DNA from 2 places in the Cellulomonas sp. zg-ZUI22 genome. Region 1 is predicted to be linked to the other one. Evidence: predicted binding sites of a transcription regulator. Region 1 holds the regulator's gene; the other holds the start of a gene.
The links. The regulator LexA, encoded in region 1, represses DNA repair genes until DNA is damaged. The targets are predictions, from matches to a motif close to TCGAACANNTGTTCGA.
Positions count from the first base shown of each region.

Region 2: uvrA (excinuclease ABC subunit UvrA) is a predicted target of LexA. The motif match lies at 4,182-4,197, and genes of this name have one in related genera.

Region 1 covers NZ_JAFMUZ010000003.1:87,260-96,066, reverse strand. Annotated here, with positions in the region: gene J1G43_RS11795 (L-lactate dehydrogenase) at 1-497, shown strand, start outside; gene J1G43_RS11790 (Rho termination factor N-terminal domain-containing protein) at 582-854, opposite strand; gene lexA (transcriptional repressor LexA) at 956-1,717, opposite strand; gene J1G43_RS11780 (LysM peptidoglycan-binding domain-containing protein) at 2,060-2,464, shown strand; gene nrdR (transcriptional regulator NrdR) at 2,659-3,162, shown strand; gene J1G43_RS11770 (DUF5302 domain-containing protein) at 3,269-3,457, shown strand; gene serA (phosphoglycerate dehydrogenase) at 3,581-4,780, opposite strand; gene J1G43_RS11760 (CotH kinase family protein) at 4,885-6,942, opposite strand; gene J1G43_RS11755 (polyphosphate polymerase domain-containing protein) at 6,973-7,776, opposite strand; gene J1G43_RS11750 (DUF4956 domain-containing protein) at 7,773-8,387, opposite strand; gene J1G43_RS11745 (AAA family ATPase) at 8,557-8,807, opposite strand, start outside.
Region 2 covers NZ_JAFMUZ010000002.1:449,429-458,235, forward strand. Annotated here, with positions in the region: gene J1G43_RS09775 (YciI family protein) at 1-163, opposite strand, end outside; gene J1G43_RS09780 (acyl-CoA dehydrogenase family protein) at 284-1,447, shown strand; gene J1G43_RS09785 (MBL fold metallo-hydrolase) at 1,451-2,176, opposite strand; gene J1G43_RS09790 (glycoside hydrolase family 15 protein) at 2,173-4,092, opposite strand; gene uvrA (excinuclease ABC subunit UvrA) at 4,241-7,102, shown strand; gene J1G43_RS09800 (OsmC family protein) at 7,204-7,707, opposite strand; gene uvrC (excinuclease ABC subunit UvrC) at 7,786-8,807, shown strand, end outside.

The DNA.
Region 1 (8,807 bases):
CGCGGCTGCGGTACCTCATCGCGCGGCACACCGGCGTGGCGGTGCAGAACGTGCACGCGTACGTCGCGGGCGAGCACGGCGACACCGAGATCCCGCTGTGGAGCTCGTCGACCATCGGCGCCGTGCCGATCCTCGACTGGGAGGGCACGGGCGGCAACGGCCCCCTGACGCGCGAGGTGCGCGACTCCATCGCACGGGAGGTCGTCGAGTCCGCCTACCGCATCATCGAGGGCAAGGGCGCGACCAACTACGCGATCGCCCTCGCGGGCTCCCGGATCATCGAGGCGGTGCTCAAGGACGAGCGCCGGATCCTGCCGGTGTCCTCGTTGCTGGACCAGTACCTCGGCATGTCCGACGTCTGCCTCAGCGTGCCCTCGATCGTCGGTGCGGCGGGCGTGCTGGAGAGGCTCGAGGTGCCGATGTCCTCCGACGAGATCATGGGGATGCGTCGCTCCGCGGAGGCAGTCCGGTCGGTCGCACGCCGCTTCGGCTTCTGACCTCGCACGGCGGCCGCCGCCGCCCAGCGGGCCGGAAGCGCGCCGGGACGGGCGGCGGCCTGCCGACCTCGGCCCGCGGGCGCGTCAGTGCGAGCGCAGGGCGGTGACCAGCTCGGCCTTGCGCATGGCGGAGCGGCCCGTGATGCCGATCTCGGCGGCGCGCCGCCGCAGGTCCGCGACCGTCCAGTCGTCGTAGTCGCCCGCCCGACCGCCCGCGCGGCCGACCGCCGAGCGCCCGCGCGCCGCCGCGGCGTTGGCGATGCGCGCGGACTTCTCCTTGCTGTTGCCCCGGTCCCGCAGGTCCTCGTACAACTCGGGGTCCTTCACGCTGGGGCCGGGGTCGCGACGTGCGGGCATGGTGTCTCCCTGCGGGCTGGCCGTGCGCCGGGCCGTCCGGCGCACGGCCACAGCCTCGCGCCGCGGGTGACCCGTCGCACGGCGACGCCGGCGGGCCGGCGCTACAGGCTCCGCAGGACGCTGACGACGCGTCCGAGCACGGTCGCCTCGTCGCCGTCGATCGGTGCGTAGGCCGGGTTGTGGGGCAGCAGCCAGACGTGGCCGTCGGCGCGCTTGAGGGTCTTCACCGTCGCCTCCCCGTCGATCATCGCGGCCACGATCTCGCCGTTCTCGGCCACCGGCTGACGTCGCACCACCACCCAGTCGCCGTCGCAGATGGCGGCGTCGATCATCGAGTCGCCGGCCACCTTGAGCAGGAAGAGCTCACCCTCCCCGACCAGCTGGCGCGGCAGGGGGAAGACGTCCTCGACGACCTGCTCGGCGACGATCGGCCCGCCTGCGGCGATCCGGCCCACGACGGGCACGTACGACGGGGCGGGGGCGCTGTCGCGCTCGGGCAGGTCGGTGTCCGGCGCGGGGCCGTCCGACCCGGCGCCCCACCGTGCGACGCTGCGCGCGTCGTCCGGCTGCACGACCTCGATGGCGCGGGGCCGGTGCGGGTCGCGCCGCAGGTAGCCCTTGCGCTCGAGCGCCGTGAGCTGGTGCTTGACGCTGGACGGGCTGGTGAGCCCGACGGCCTCGCCGATCTCCCGCATGCTCGGCGGGTACCCGCGCTGCTCGACCGAGGCGCGCACGGTCTCCAGGACGAGGCGCTGGCGCGTGGTCAGCCCGTCGCCGGGGACCTCGTCGGCGTCGGTGGCGGACGCGGCCGCGGCGGCGGCCCGCCCGCGGGCCTGCGTCGTCGAGCCGTGCTGCACGTCCACTGCGCCTCCTGCGTCGGTCGACGCGGGGCCCGGGGCGGGACCCGCGTGCGCCGGGCGCCGCCACCCGCGCCGGGCCTCGCCCTCGGGGACGAGCTCCGGCGACGGTCGCCGCCGCCGACGTCGCCACGGCGATGTCGGAGGTCGGTGGTGCACTCGTCGCAGTGCTCACCCTAGGGGCGGGGGGTGGTCGGATCAAACATCTGTTCGATCGTGTCTCGACGCGTGTCGGTCCGGTCTGGTAGACATCGTACAAGCGTTCGACGAACACGTGTTCGATCGAGCGGACAGATGCCGGGTCGGGTCGAGGTCGAGGACCGGGATCGACGACGAGAGGAACGCAGGATGAGCGCGATGACGACGGAACGGACGGTGCGACCGGCCGCGGGTGTCCGTGCGGTGCGTCCGGCACCCGTGGTGCGGGACGCGAGCACGCGTGCTGCGCGGCCGACGGGGCCCTCGTCGACGCTCCACCTCACGCGTCGCGGCCGGCTCGTCGTCTGGACGGTGGCCGCGCTGGTGGCGCTCGGCGTCGGCGGCGCCGCGGGCGCCTGGGCCGACGGCCCTGCGGCCGCTCCTGAGGTGCGGCGCGTCGTCGTCGCACCCGGGGACACCCTGTGGGGCATCGCGGCGGAGGCCGCCTCCCCGGGCGAGGACGTGCGGGACGTCGTGCTCGAGCTGATGGCGCTCAACGAGCTGCCCTCCGGCGGGGTGCAGGCCGGGCAGACGGTGGTCGTGCCGGCGCGCTGAGCGCACGGCGACGGGCGGAAGGCCCGCGGCGCGGCACTGCGGGCGGGTCCGCCACGCTGTGGGCCGCGACGGCGCCCACCGCGCCCCGACGGTGGCAGGGATGTTGCGGCGGCAGGCCGTACCGCTTAGCGTCGCGTGCGTCCGCGCGGCGCTGTCGAGGCGGACGTCATCTGCGCCACGCCGAGAGGTCCGCTGTGCACTGTCCGTTCTGCCGGCATCCCGACTCCCGTGTGGTCGACTCCCGCACCTCCGACGACGGGTCGTCGATCCGGCGCCGCCGTCAGTGCCCGAGCTGCCACCGTCGGTTCACCACCGTCGAGACCGCGAGCCTGTCCGTCGTGAAGCGGTCCGGGGCCACCGAGCCCTTCAGCCGCGAGAAGATCGCCAACGGTGTGCGCAAGGCGTGTCAGGGGCGACCGGTGAGCGAGGACGACCTCGCGCTCCTGGCGCAGAAGGTCGAGGAGAGCCTGCGCACGTCCGGCTCGGCCGAGATCGACGCCTACGAGATCGGTCTGGCGATCCTCGGGCCGCTGCGCGAGCTCGACGAGGTCGCCTACCTCCGGTTCGCCAGCGTCTACCAGGCGTTCGACTCCCTGGAGGACTTCGAGACCGCGATCTCGGGACTGCGTGCCGAGCACCGCGCGTCCCGCGCGGGCGAGGACGACGCACCCGCCGGGACGGCGTCGAGCGGGGTCTGACCCTCGCCGTCCGGCGTGCCCCGCAGGAATGGGCTGGCGTGGACGGCCGCGGTCGACCACGCTGGGACCGCCGGTGTGACCACGCCGGCGAGCGGAGGACAAGCACATGACCCAGGACGATCAGCCGTCGGCAGTCAGCGACGAGGCCAAGGAGAAGTTCCGGGCCGCGCTCGAGCACAAGAAGGCCCAGGGGCACCGCAGCGCGGACGGCAGCCGCAACACCGGCGCGGTCCACGGCGCGGAGACGGCGGGGCCGGTCCAGCGACGGTTCCAGCGCAAGTCCGGCTCGGCCTGACCGGTCAGGGACCGGCAGCGAGCCGCAGGGGGTCGCGCAGCACACGGCTGCGCGGCCCCCTTCGTCGTCGTCGGCCCCGACATCACCATCGGGCCGGCAGGCACGACAGGGCGTCCGGCCCGGTCAGTCGAGCAGGCGCAGCCGCAGCGACTCCGGTCGGCCGCGCAGCACGTCGGCCACCTCCTGCGGGACGGGCGACGCGACGTCGGTGACGACGTAGCCGAGCTCGCCGCGGGTCGCGAGCAGCTGACCCTCGATGTTGACGCCGTGCTCGGCGAGGGTGGCGTTGATCGTCGCCAGGACGCCGGGCACGTTGCGGTGCAGGTAGGCGATGCGGTGCGCGTCCGGGCGCTGGTCGAGCGCGAGGTTCGGGAGGTTGACCGACAGGTTGGTCGAGCCGGTCGCCAGGTAGTCACGCACCTTGTTGGCGACGAACTGGCCGATGGCGGCCTGTGCCTCCTCGGTCGACCCGCCGGTGTGCGGCGTGAGGATCACGTTGGGCAGTCCGCGCAGCTCCGACTCGAACGGGTCGCCCTTGCGCTTGGGCTCGGTCGGGAAGACGTCGACCGCGGCGCCCGCCACGTGGCCGGACAGCACGGCGTCGCGCAAGGCGGCGTAGTCGACGACGAAGCCGCGGGACAGGTTGAGGAAGATCGAGCCCGGGCGCATGCGCGCGATCTGCTTGGCACCGAACATCCCGGCGTTCCCGGCGCGCCCGTCGACGTGCAGCGTGACGACGTCCGCCTCCTCGAGCAGCTCGTCGAGGGTGTCCATCCGGCGGGCGTTGCCGAGCGCGAGCTTCTCGGCGGTGTCGTAGAACACGACCGACATGCCGAGGTTCTCGGCGAGCACGGACAGCTGGGTGCCGATGTTGCCGTAGCCGATGATGCCGAGCGTGCGGCCGCGCACCTCGTGCGCGCCGGTGGCCGACTTGTTCCAGACGCCCGCGTGCATGTCCTTGTCGAACACCGTCAGGCGGCGCGTCAGGGAGATGATGTCGGCGATCGCGATCTCCACGACGGACCGCGTGTTGGAGAACGGTGCGTTGAAGACGGCGATCCCGTGGCCGGCGGCGGCGTGCAGGTCGATCTGGTTGGTGCCGATGCAGAAGGCGCCCACGACCTCGAGGTCGGGGGCGGCCGCCAGCACCTCGGCAGGCACGTCGGTCTTGGACCGGATCCCCAGCACCTGGACGCCGGCGAGGGCCTCGACGAGCTCGGCCTCGTCGAGCGCGCCGGTGCGCGTCACGACGTCGAAGCCGGCGGACTCGAGGATGGTCCGGGCGTGCGGGTGGAGGTTCTCGAGGAGCAGGGCGGTGGGCACGCCTCATGGTGCTCCCGTCCCGCGGCGTGGACCAAAGCCGTCCCGAGGGCCGGGACGCGTCCGCCCGGACCACGGGTCGGGGGGACGCGTCCGGCCCGCGGCGGCTAGCCCGCGGCGCAGGCGAGCGTGGGGGCTACCGAACCGCCCGAGGACGAGCCGATGACGCCGAAGGTCGTCGCGGCCCCCGCCCCGAGCCTGCCGTTCCACGCCGCGTTGCGTGCCGTGAGCGTGCTCCCGCCACCGGTCAGCGTCGTGCTCCACGACTGCGTGATTCCGACACCCGGCGGGAGTCCCAGCGTCACGACCCAGCCCGTCAGGGGGGCGGTCCCCGCCGTGACGGTGACCTCGCCCTGGAACCCGCCGGGCCAGGCGGACACCGTCCGGAACGTCGCCGTGCACGCCTGCCCGCCGGGGTCGCGGCCGGGTGTCGGCGACGCGGACGTGACGGGCGACGCGGTCGGGCCGGTGGAGACCGACGGTGACGGCGTCGGGGCCGGCGACGCGGTGGACGTCGGCGGGGGACTCGCCGGACCGCCCCACGCGGCGGGGGTGTCGAGCCACGCGGCGCGGCGCAGCATCCAGTCCTCCAGGTAGGCCACCTGACCGTTCCAGGTGGGGGCCGTCGGGGTGACAAAAGGCCCGATCAGCTGGGTCGACAGGTTCGGCCAGCGCTGCGCGTTGCGGGCTGCGGCCCCGCTCAGCGGGCCCGTCAGCCGGGTGACGTGGCCGCGCAGCGCCGTGTCGGCCAGCGGGCCACGGCGCAGCTCCTGCCAGCGCGCCCGCACGCGCTCGACGAACGCCGGGTCGCGCATGAGCACGGTGAACCAGTCGTTCGGCGGGTTCTGGCGGGTCTGCTCGTACTGCCACCCCGTGACCTGGTCGTTCTGGAAGTAGCCCCCCACCCCGAACGTGAGGTCGAAGTCCCACAGCGGCCCGGCGGTCAGCAGTCCGCCGCGGTCCTTGTGGAAGTACTGGCTGCGGTAGTACGCATCCATGTCGCGGCTCAGCTCGTTGACGATCACCAGGTCGACGAACGAGTCGACGTCGACGAGCGACGGGTAGCCGGTTGCCGGGTCGGCGCGCCCGGGGGAGTGGATCGCGTCGTTGACGCGTCCGACGTACCCCGCGATGTACTCGAGCTGTGCCGGTACGAGGTCGTCGGGGTCGTGGACCTCGAGGTCGGACCAGCAGGTCGACCCGCCCCGGCACGGCACGAGCGGCTCCTCGGCGGCCAGCCACTCGAACTTGAGGATGTACCCGCCCTCGACGCGCGGCGGTGCGACGTCCTCGGGGTCCAGCTTCTTGAGGTCCAGCCGGTTCTTCTGGTTCTTGATCGTCTCCTCGAGCAGGTACACGCCCCGGTAGTCGTCGGCGGCGACGGGACGGGCGTCGTCGTTGACGTAGACCTCGACGAACCGGTAGCGGGGCGTCGCCAGCCCCATCTCCCGCCCGAGGTCGAGCACGAGCGCCTCGCGGACCAGCGACTTGTCGGCGAACGGACCCCGCAGCACCCAGTCGGACTCTGCCGGCATGCCGAAGAACGGCAGGTCGGCGTCGTCACCCGTGTCGTCCCACAGCTCCAGGCGGTAGGGCTTCTTGTCGAACATGCGGCTCGACTGACCGCGCAGGCGGTAGCCGCCGGCGGTGACGAGCGCGGGCGGCGACGTCAGCGTCGTGGTGCCGCCGGTCGGCTGCAGCTCCAGCATCGCGGCGGCGTGGTAGTCGTCCCCGACGGCGCCCTTGCCGAACGAGTCGACCACGAGCACCGGCAGGTCGTGGCGGGTGGTGACGGACGTGGCGACGTAGCGCGCCGTCGCCGGCTCACCGCTGGGGGCCGCGCCGACGAACGCCTGCGCCCGCACCTCGGTGCTCCGCGTCAGGGTGAGCGGGCCGGACGCGACGGGGGAGGAGCCGGTCGGGACCGACCCGTCGGTGGTGTACCGGACCTGCGCGCCGGGTGCGGCCGCCGCGAGGGTGACCTGCAGCGTCCCGGTGAACCCGCCCGGGGGGACCGAGAACGTCACGTCACCGTCGGGCGACGGGGCCGCCGGCGCCGCGGCCGGAACGGGTGCGCCGGCGGCGGGTGCGGCGCCCGCCAGGGGCGCCGCCAGGGCGCAGGCGAGCACTCCCAGGGCGAGGGTGCGGGAGCTCCGTCGTGACATCGTCGTCTCCTCCGGTGGCGGGTGCCGTGGTCAGCGGGGGCCGGGCGCCGGGTCGGGCGCGCCGTCGGGCAGCAGATGACGGCGCAGCGTGCGCCGCCAACGGTTCGCGGGGAGCTCGGGCCGCAGCGCCGCCAGCCCCGTCGCGTACTTCGAGATCCGCAGCGGGCGGTGCCCGTGCGCCCACAGCAGCCGGTCGGCGGCCGAGGCCGTCGCACCGGTCTTGGTCTCGACCACGGCCATGTGCGGCAGGTGGAGCGGCCGGCGGCCGTCGTGCCACACCAGGTCGACGTCGATCGTCAGCCTGCTGCCCGTGTCGGGCAGCAGGACCGTGGCTCGTCGGTAGCGCGTGAGCAGGCTCGGCCGCCAGTGCATCTGGTCGGCGTGCGCGATGCCGTGCGCCCCGAGCGTGGCGGTGACGAACGGCAGCGCCGGTGCGACGTCCTCGCGGTCGTCGAGCCGGTGCGGGACGCGGTCCTTGACCGTGGTGCCGCGCGCACCGCGGGTCTTGACCTCGATCCAGCACTGCGCCGAGTCGACGTACGTGCGCGTGCGCACCTTGAACCGCCGCCGGCGCCGCCGTGCGGCCAGGTGGTACGCGAGGAGGTCCGGCGTGTCGAAGTACACGGACTCGTACGCGAACAGCCGGCGGGACGCGATCTCCAGCACCTGGGCGTCCCGCGGCAGCCGGCGCACCAGCCCGTCGACCGCCTCGACCGGGACGAGGTACTTGCGGTCCACCCGGGTCAGCAGGCCGGCGCGCTCGACGAGCTCGTCGAGGCCGACGGGCACGAGGCGCGCCACCGGGTCGGCCAGCAGCTCGACAGCGGGCGTCACGAGCCGGCACCCGCCGTGGACGTGCGGGCGGCCTCCCGGCCGGTCTCCCCGTGCCCCCGGCGTCGCGACGGCGGCACGGTCTCGTACCGGACGTCCACCCACGTGGTGTCGTCGACGAGGTCGACGCGCTGCACGGCGACCTGGTGGACCCGTGCGCCGAGCAGGCCCTCCAGACGTGCCACGAGCGCCACGCGGTCGAGCACGGCCCCGTCGAGCACGAGCTCCTGGCGGTGGTGCCGGCGCAGGACGCGGGGGTGGTCCGCCACGACGACCGTGAGCAGCAGCAGCGCCATGAACACGACGGAGTGCCACAGCACCTGCGCGGGAAGCGCTCCCAGGATGCCGAGGGCGAGGGCGGCGAAGTAGTACGCGACCTCGCGCTGGTCGATCTCGGTGGAGCGCAGCCGGATGATCGACAGCACCCCGAACAGGCCCAGGCCCAGACCCGCGCCGATCGCGGCGGAGGACAGCGTGGACGCGACGGCGAGCACGCCGACGTTCATGCCGAGGTACGCGACCACCAGGTCGCGCCGACGGTGGCGGCGGAAGTACGTCGACGTCAGCAGGCCGATGGCCACGAGGTCGACGGCGACGAGCACGATCTGGTCCATGCGCGGTGATCCCCCTGGTGTCAGCCGGCGCTGCGTGACGTCGGGATGAGCACCGGGTGAACATCCCGCGACTGCGCAGGACCATGACCGGCGGCACCCGGGGAGGTCAACGGTGCTAAACGTTTGCCGTCGCTCGCCGCCGGACCGGCCGGGCGTCCTCCGCGGAGGGCTAGGTGCGCTCGGTGAACCCCGCCGGCAGGTCCCGGGTGTGCAGCACGTGCAGCGCGTGCGTCGGGCGCGTCATGGCCACGTACAGGTCACCGGCCGAGACCTCGAGGACCTCCGCGGGCTCCACGAGCACCACCACGTCGAACTCGAGCCCCTTGGCCTGGCCCGGCGTGAGCACCACCAGCGGCGCGTGCAGGTCCACCGCGTCGCCCGCGGGGACGTCGCGCCCCGCCGCGACGAGCGTGGCCCGCA
Region 2 (8,807 bases), on a different contig from region 1:
GGAGCACCAGGAGCGCACCGGGGTCGCCGTCGGTGAACGGGCCGGACCCGAGCAGCACGCCGTCCTCGGCCTGCTGCGCCAGCCACGCCCGGTGCTCGGGGCGGACGGCGTCGCGGACCTCGGTCCGCTCGTCGTAGGTGTAGCGGACGGCGAAGATGCTCATGCCCGCATCCTGCCGGAGCGGGCAGCGCGCCCGCCACGGGCCGACGTCCGTCGCGACGGCGCCGCGGTGGCACAGTGGCGTCATGACGACCACCACTTCTCGCCCGGTCCGGGACGGCCGATGAGCCGGCGGCTGCGCACCCTGCTGTCCGACGACCTGCTCGCCCGGGTCCACGCGCGTGCCGACGCGCACGACCGCGACAACACCTTCCCCCACGACGACCTCGCCGACCTCGTGGCGGCCGGGTACCTGCGGGCGTTCGTGCCCGAGCGCCTGGGTGGTGCCGGGCTCACCCTGGAGGAGGTGGCGCGCGAGCAGGTGCGGCTCGCGGCGGCCGCCCCGGCCACCGCGCTGGCCGTCAACATGCACCTCGTCGTCACGGGACTGGCCGCGCTCCTGGTGGCCCGCGGCGACGACTCCGTGGAGTTCGTGCTGCAGGACGCGGCCGCGGGGGAGGTCTTCGCGTTCGGCAACTCCGAGGCGGGCAACGACCTGGTGATGTTCGGGTCCCGCACCCGGGCCGTGCCGCAGCCCGACGGCGGCTACCGGTACCACGGCACGAAGATCTTCACGTCGCTGTCGCCGGTCTGGACCCGGCTCGCGACGTTCGGCCTGGACGACTCCGACCCGGCGGACCCGCGCCTCGTGCACGCGGTCGTCTCCCGCGCGGACGGCGGCGTCCAGGCGCGCGACGACTGGGACACGCTCGGCATGCGCGCGACCCAGTCGGCCACGACCGTGCTGGACGGTGCCTACGCGCCCGCGGACCGCGTCTACCGGCGGCTGCCGCCCGGACCGTCGGCGGACCCGTTCGTGTTCGCGTTGTTCGCCGTCTTCGAGACGCTGCTGGCGGCGGTGTACACGGGCATCGGGCGCCGGGCGCTCGAGCTCGGTATCGGGCACGCCCGGCGGCGGACGTCGCTCAAGCACGGGGGCCGGTCGTACGCGCAGGACCCCGACATCCGCTGGCGCATCGCGGACGCGGCGCTCGCCCAGGACGGGGCCGAGCTGCAGGTGTTCGCCCTGGCGCGGGACGTCGACGAGCAGGCGGACCACGGCGCGCGGTGGTTCGCGCAGCTCGTGGGGCTCAAGGTGCGGGCCACCGAGACGGCACGCGTCGTCGTGGACCTGGCGCTGCGCGTGTCCGGCGGCGGGGCGTACTTCACGGGCAGCGAGCTCGCCCGCCTGTACCGCGACGTGCTGGCCGGGATCTACCACCCGTCGGACGACGAGTCGGCGCACGCGACGGTCGCGACCTCGGTGCTGGGCCCGCCGGAGGACTGAGGGTCACCAGCCGCGGGCGGCCCACGCGGCGAGGTGAGGGCGCTCGGTGCCCAGGGTCGTGGCGTCGCCGTGACCCGGGTGCACGCAGGTGTCGTCCCGGTACCGGTCGAAGACGCGCGACGTGACGTCACCGAGCAGCTGCGCGAACCGCGCGGCGTCGCCCTGGGTGCTGCCCACGCCACCGGGGAACAGCGAGTCCCCGGTGAACAGGTGCGTGCGCCCGGCCACGGACCCGGGGGCCCGCGCGGGCAGGTCCTCGGTCAGTGCCAGGGCCACCGAGCCCGGGGTGTGGCCGCGCAGCGCCATGACGTCGAGGGTCAGGTGCCCGACCCGGACGTGGTCGCCGTGGCGCAGGCGCACCGTGACCGGGCAGCCGGTCGCCTCCTCGATCGCGTCCGCGTCGGCCGCGCCCGCGGCGACCCGGGCGCCCGTCACGGCGACGACGGAGGCCAGCGCACCCAGGTGGTCGCCGTGCCGGTGGGTGACCACCACGATGTCGAGCCGCGCCGAGCCCGAGCCCTCGCGGACGAGCGCGAGCAACCGGTCGGGGTCGGCGGGCGCGTCGACCAGCAGCTGGGCGCCCGAGCGCCGGCACGTCACGAGGTAGGCGTCGTTGTCCATCGGCCCGACGGACGCCGTGCGGATCTGCGCGTCGTCCAGCACCCGCACCCCGCTGGGACCACCGGGTTCGACGTGCCCCGTGCACGGACCCACGGGCAGCGCGGTCACGGGGTCACCGCCGCGGCCGTCACGGCCGCGCGCCGGGCGGCCGCCGCGTGGCTGTGCGCCGCGCGGACGAGCGCCAGGTGCGAGAGCGCCTGCGGCACGTTGCCGCGCATGTGCCGGCCGGCGGGGTCGTACTGCTCGGCGAGCAGACCCACGTCGTTCGCCAGCGGCACCACCGCGTCGAGCACCCGGCGTGCGCCGTCCACGTCGTCCCCCCGGGCCAGGGCGTCGGCGAGCCAGAACGAGCACGCGAGGAACGCGGCCTCGTCACCGCGCAGCCCGTCGTCGGTGCGGTCCGTGCGGTAACGGCGCAGCAGCCCCGGCGCGACCTCGAGCTCCTCCCGGACCGCGGCCAGCGTCCCGCGGGCGTGCGGACCGTCCGCGGGCACGAACCCGACCAGCACGACCTGCAGCAGCGACGCGTCGGTGTGCTCGGCGCCGTAGTGCTGCACGAAGCTGGCGCGCGCGTCGGACCACCCGTGGGCGAGGACGTCCGCGCGGACCTCGTCGCGGGTGCGACGCCAGCGCTCCACGGGGCCGGGCAGGCCGTGCTGCTCGACGGCGTGCACCGCGCGGTCGAGCGCGGCCCACGTCATCACCTTCGAGTGCGTGAAGTGACGCGGCTCACCCCGCACCTCCCAGATGCCGCGGTCCGGCTCCCGCCAGTGCCGCGCCAGGTCGTCCACGAGCCGGCGCTGCAGCGACCACGTGTCGGAGGTCTCCGCGAGCCCCGCGTCGCGGGCCATCGCCAGCGCCGACATGACCACGCCCAGCACGTCGTGCTGCACCTGCCGCACGGCGCCGTTGCCCCGGCGCACCGGGCGCGAGCCGGCGTACCCCGGCAGGTGGTCGAGCTGCGTCTCGGGCAGCCGGCGCCCGCCGTCCAGCCGGTACATGATCTGCAGGTCCCGCGGGTCGCCCGCCACGGCCCGGGCCAGCCAGTCCCGCCACTGGGTCGCCTCGTCACGGAAGCCCTGCTCCAGGAGCGCCTCGAGCGTGAACGCGGCGTCGCGCAGCCAGCAGTACCGGTAGTCCCAGTTGCGCTCGCCGCCCGGTGTCTCGGGCAACGACGTCGTCGGCGCCGCGACGACGCCCCCGGTGGTCGCGTCGGTCAGCAGGCGCAGCACCAGCAGCGAGCGGACGACCGCCTCGCGGTACGGGCCGTCGTACCCGCAGCCGCGTGCCCACAGGCCCCAGCGGGCGGCCGTGGTGTCGACCCGGCCACTCACCGGCAGGCGCGGCGGCACGGGCTGCCACGAGTGGACCCAGGTGAGCGACAGCTCGACGCTCTGGCCCGCGCGCAGCCTGAACCGGTCCCGGTGACGGCGGCCGTCGGCGCGGGGCAGGCGGTCCCCCCGCAGCACCAGGGAGTCGGGGCCGGCCACCGCGCGGATCGTGTCGCAGCCGTCGGCGTCGTCCTCGTGGCGCACCCACGGCTGCACGGCGCCGTACCCGAAGCGCACCACCCACTCGTGCTCGACCTCGACCTCCCCGGCCGTGCAGTCCAGGCGCCGGACCAGGTCCGCGCGTCCGTCGCCCGACGGCATGGCGTCGACCGCGACGGCCGTGCCCCGTGCGGTGCGGTAGGTCGTCTCGAGGACGAAGGAGTCGCCCCGGTAGCGCCGGGTCACGGCGGTGGCGTCCCGGACCGTCAGGAGCCAGCGGCCGTGCTCGGGCGTGCCCAGGAGTGCGGCGAAGCACGCGTCGGAGTCGAACCGGGGTAGGCACAGCCAGTCGACCGAGCCGTGCCGGGACACCAGGGCGGCGGAGTGGCCGTCGCCCAGCACGGCGTACTCCTCGACGGGGACCTGGTCGCCCCGCAGGAGGTCCTGCAGCGGGAGGTCACCGGGCAGCGCGTCGCCCGGCAGGAGGTCGTCCGGCGGGCCGCCCTCGGCCGCCGGGGTGTTCGGTGCGTCCATCGCCCTCAGCATGGCCCGCCCGCCCCGACGGCGCTCGCGGGCGGCCCGGGCGTGCGGGTGCGGTACCGCATCGACGCCCTGCTCGCACGTCGAACACGTGTGCGACTGTCGGTGGCCCGACGTAGACTCGTCGGCTGTGACCGATCCTCTGTCCGACCGTCTGCTGGTCCGTGGCGCCCGGGAGCACAACCTCCGCAACGTCGACGTCGACCTGCCCCGTGACGCCCTCATCGCCTTCACCGGGCTGTCCGGCTCCGGCAAGTCGTCCCTCGCCTTCGACACGATCTTCGCGGAGGGGCAGCGGCGCTACGTGGAGTCGCTGTCCGCGTACGCGCGACAGTTCCTCGGGCAGATGGACAAGCCCGACGTGGACTTCATCGAGGGCCTGTCCCCGGCGGTGTCCATCGACCAGAAGTCGACCAACCGCAACCCGCGCTCCACCGTCGGCACCATCACCGAGGTGTACGACTACCTGCGCCTGCTGTTCGCGCGCGCCGGGACCCAGTACTGCCCGGTCTGCGGGGAGCGCGTCACGGCCCAGACGCCGCAGCAGATCGTCGACCGCCTGCTCGAGCTGCCGGAGGGCACGCGGTACCAGGTGCTCGCACCGGTCGTGCGCGGCCGCAAGGGGGAGTACACGGACCTGTTCCGCGAGCTGCAGGGCAAGGGGTTCTCCCGCGCCCGCGTGGACGGCGAGGTCGTGCAGCTGGCGACGCCGCCGACGCTGGAGAAGAAGCTGAAGCACGACATCGAGGTGGTCGTGGACCGCCTGGTGTCGCGCGAGGGCGTGCAGCGCCGCCTCACCGACTCGGTCGAGACGGCCCTCGGGCTCGCCGGCGGCCTGCTCGTGGTCGAGCTCGTCGACGCCGACGCGGACGACCCGCAGCGCGAGCGCCGGTTCTCGGAGCTCCGCGCGTGCCCGAACGACCACGTCCTCACGCTCGAGGAGATCGAGCCGCGCACCTTCTCGTTCAACGCCCCCTACGGCGCCTGCCCGGAGTGCACGGGCATCGGGTCGCGGCTGGAGGTGGACCCCGAGCTCGTCATCCCCGACGACGACCTGTCGCTCGCGCAGGGGGCGGTCGCGCCGTGGGCGCAGACCTCGTCCGAGTACTTCCAGCGCGTGCTCACCGCGCTCGCCGCCGACCTCGGGTTCTCGATGGACACGCCGTGGCGTGCGCTGCCGAAGCGCGCCCGGGACGCGGTGCTGCACGGGCAGAACCACGAGGTGCACGTCCGCTACCGCAACCGGTGGGGCCGCGAGCGGCAGTACTCCACGGGGTTCGAGGGGGTCATCACCTTCCTGCAGCGCCGGCACGCCGAGACCGACTCGGAGTGGAGCAAGGAGAAGTACGAGGCCTTCATGCGGGAGGTCCCGTGCCCCACGTGCCAGGGCGCGCGCCTGAAGCCCGAGGTGCTCGCCGTCAAGGTCGGCGGCCGCTCCATCGCCGAGGTGTGCGAGATGCCGATCGACGAGGCGCGGGCGTTCATCGACGGTCTCGAGCTCGGCCAGCGCGAGCGGGCGATCGCCGCGCAGGTCGTCAAGGAGATCCAGGCCCGCCTGGGGTTCCTGCTCGACGTCGGCCTGGACTACCTCTCGCTCATGCGGCCGGCCGCGACGCTCTCGGGCGGGGAGGCGCAGCGCATCCGGCTCGCGACGCAGATTGGGTCGGGCCTCGTCGGGGTGCTGTACGTGCTCGACGAGCCCTCCATCGGCCTGCACCAGCGCGACAACCGCCGGCTGATCGACACGCTCACCCGGCTGCGGGACCTCGGCAACACCCTCATCGTCGTCGAGCACGACGAGGACACCATCCGAGCTGCCGACTGGATCGTCGACATCGGCCCGGGTGCGGGCGAGCACGGCGGCCACGTCGTGCACTCGGGGGACCTCGACGGTCTGCTCGCGTCCGCGGAGTCCGTCACCGGGGCGTACCTGTCGGGGCGCCGGTCCATCCCGATGCCGGCCGAGCGCCGGCCCGTGGACCGTGCGCGCCAGGTGACGGTCGTGGGGGCGCGCGAGAACAACCTGCGGGGCATCGACGTGTCCTTCCCGCTCGGGGTGCTGACAGCGGTCACCGGGGTGTCCGGCTCGGGCAAGTCGACGCTCGTGAACTCGATCCTCTACACGGTGATGGCCAACGAGCTGAACGGTGCGCGGCAGGTCGCCGGGCGCCACAAGCGCGTCACCGGGCTGGACCAGCTCGACAAGGTCGTGCACGTCGACCAGGGGCCGATCGGCCGCACGCCGCGGTCCAACCCGGCCACGTACACCGGTGTGTGGGACCACGTCCGCAAGCTGTTCGCGGAGACGACCGAGGCGAAGGTCCGCGGGTACACCCCCGGGCGCTTCTCGTTCAACGTCAAGGGCGGGCGCTGCGAGGCGTGCTCGGGCGACGGCACGCTGAAGATCGAGATGAACTTCCTGCCCGACGTGTACGTGCCCTGCGAGGTCTGCCACGGCGCGCGGTACAACCGCGAGACGCTCGAGGTGCACTTCAAGGGCAAGACCGTGGCCGACGTCCTGGCGATGCCCATCGAGGAGGCCGCCGAGTTCTTCGCCGCGGTCCCCGCGATCTCGCGGCATCTGCGCACGCTCGTGGACGTCGGGCTGGGGTACGTGCGGCTCGGGCAGCCCGCGCCGACGCTGTCGGGCGGCGAGGCGCAGCGCGTCAAGCTCGCGGCCGAGCTCCAGCGCCGCTCGACCGGGCGGACGATCTACGTGCTCGACGAGCCGACCACCGGCCTGCACTTCGAGGACATCCGCAAGCTCCTGGGCGTCCTGCAGTCGCTCGTCGACAAGGGCAACACCGTCCTGGTGATCGAGCACAACCTCGACGTCATCAAGAACGCGGACTGGGTCATCGACATGGGGCCCGAGGGCGGGTCCGGGGGCGGCACGGTCGTCGCGGAGGGCACCCCGGAGCACGTCGCGGCGGTCCCGCAGAGCCACACCGGCCGGTTCCTGGCCGAGGTGCTCGAGCCCGAGCGCGTCGAGGTGAGCGCCTGACGCGCTCGGCCCGTGACCGGCGGTGAGGTGGCGGTCGCGGGTCGACGACGACCCGGCGATGCGGGGGTCGGGCCCCGGGGTGCGGCTCGACGGACCGGTCGTCAGCCGGCGCCCACCACCACGGGCGCCGGCTCGTGGCGCACGGTGAAGTTCACCGACCGCGCGATGAAGCAGTGCTCGTGCGCGCGACGGTGCAGGTCGTCCAGCAGCGCGGCGTCGACGGCGCGGCCGTCCGGCAGCGTCGCCGAACGCACCACGACGCGCGGCCGCAGCACGACCTCGGTGAAGTGCCCCTGCCCGGCCGACTCGATGCGCATCGTCCCGGAGGCCGCGTCCTCGTAGCCGATCACGACGACGCCCGCCGCTGCGGCGAGGTGCAGGAACCACAGCATGTGGCACTGGGCCAGCGCCCCGACGAGCAGGTCCTCCGGCGACCACCGGTCCGGGGCGCCGCGGAAGTGCGGGTCGGAGGTGCCCGGCAGCGGGGGCTTCGCCCCCGACGACAACGTGTGGTCACGGCCGTACGACGTGTACGTCGACGTGCCTGCGGCCCCCGCGCCCGTCCACGTGAGGTCGACCGAGTACTGGTGCAGCAGCTGTGCCATGGACCGACCCTAGTGGTGCACGTCACGTCCCCGGGCGCCCGGCGGGCTGTGTGGGTGCGCCGAACTAGGCTCGGTGGCATGGCCGACCCCGCCACCTACCGTCCCGCGCCCGGGGAGATCCCCGACGCGCCCGGCGTGTACCGCTTCCGCGACGAGCACGGCCGGGTCGTCTACGTCGGCAAGGCCAAGAGCCTGCGCAACCGGCTCAACAGCTACTTCCAGGACATCGCCGGGCTGCACCCGCGCACGCAGCAGATGGTGACGACGGCGGCGTCCGTGCAGTGGACCGTCGTCGGGACCGAGGTCGAGGCGCTCGCCCTCGAGTACTCCTGGATCAAGGAGTTCGACCCGCGGTTCAACGTCAAGTACCGCGACGACAAGTCGTACCCCTACCTCGCGGTGACCATGGCCGACGAGGTGCCCAGGGTGCAGGTCATGCGTGGGGCCAAGCGCAAGGGCACCCGGTACTTCGGGCCGTACGCGCACGCGTGGGCGATCCGCGAGACGGTCGACCTGCTGCTGCGCGTGTTCCCCGTGCGCACGTGCTCCGCCGGTGTGTTCAAGCGGGCACGGCAGCAGGGCCGGCCGTGCCTGCTCGGCTACATCGACAAGTGCTCCGCGCCGTGCGTGGGGCGCATCGGCGTCGACGAGCACCACCGGCTCGCCCAGGACTTCTGCGACTTCATGGCGGGGGACACGGCCCGGTTCACCCGGCGGCTGACGCGCGCGATGAAGGAGGCGGCGGCCGAGCTCGACTACGAGCGTGCCGCGCGGCTGCGCGATGACATCGCGACGCTCGAGAAGGCCACCGAGCGCAACGCGGTCGTGCTGTCCGACGGCACCGACGCCGACGTCTTCGCCCTGGCCGGGGACGAGCTCGAGGCCGCCGTCCAGGTCTTCCACGTCCGGGACGGCCGCATCCGCGGGCAGCGCGGCTGGGTGGTCGAGAAGGTCGAGGACGTCGACGACGCGGCACTGGTCGAGCACCTGCTGCAGCAGGTGTACGGCGGCGAGGACCCCGAGGCCGCGTCGGCGTCGGTGCCGCGCGAGGTGCTCGTGCCCGTGCTGCCCACCGACGTCGAGCAGGTGCAGGCGTGGCT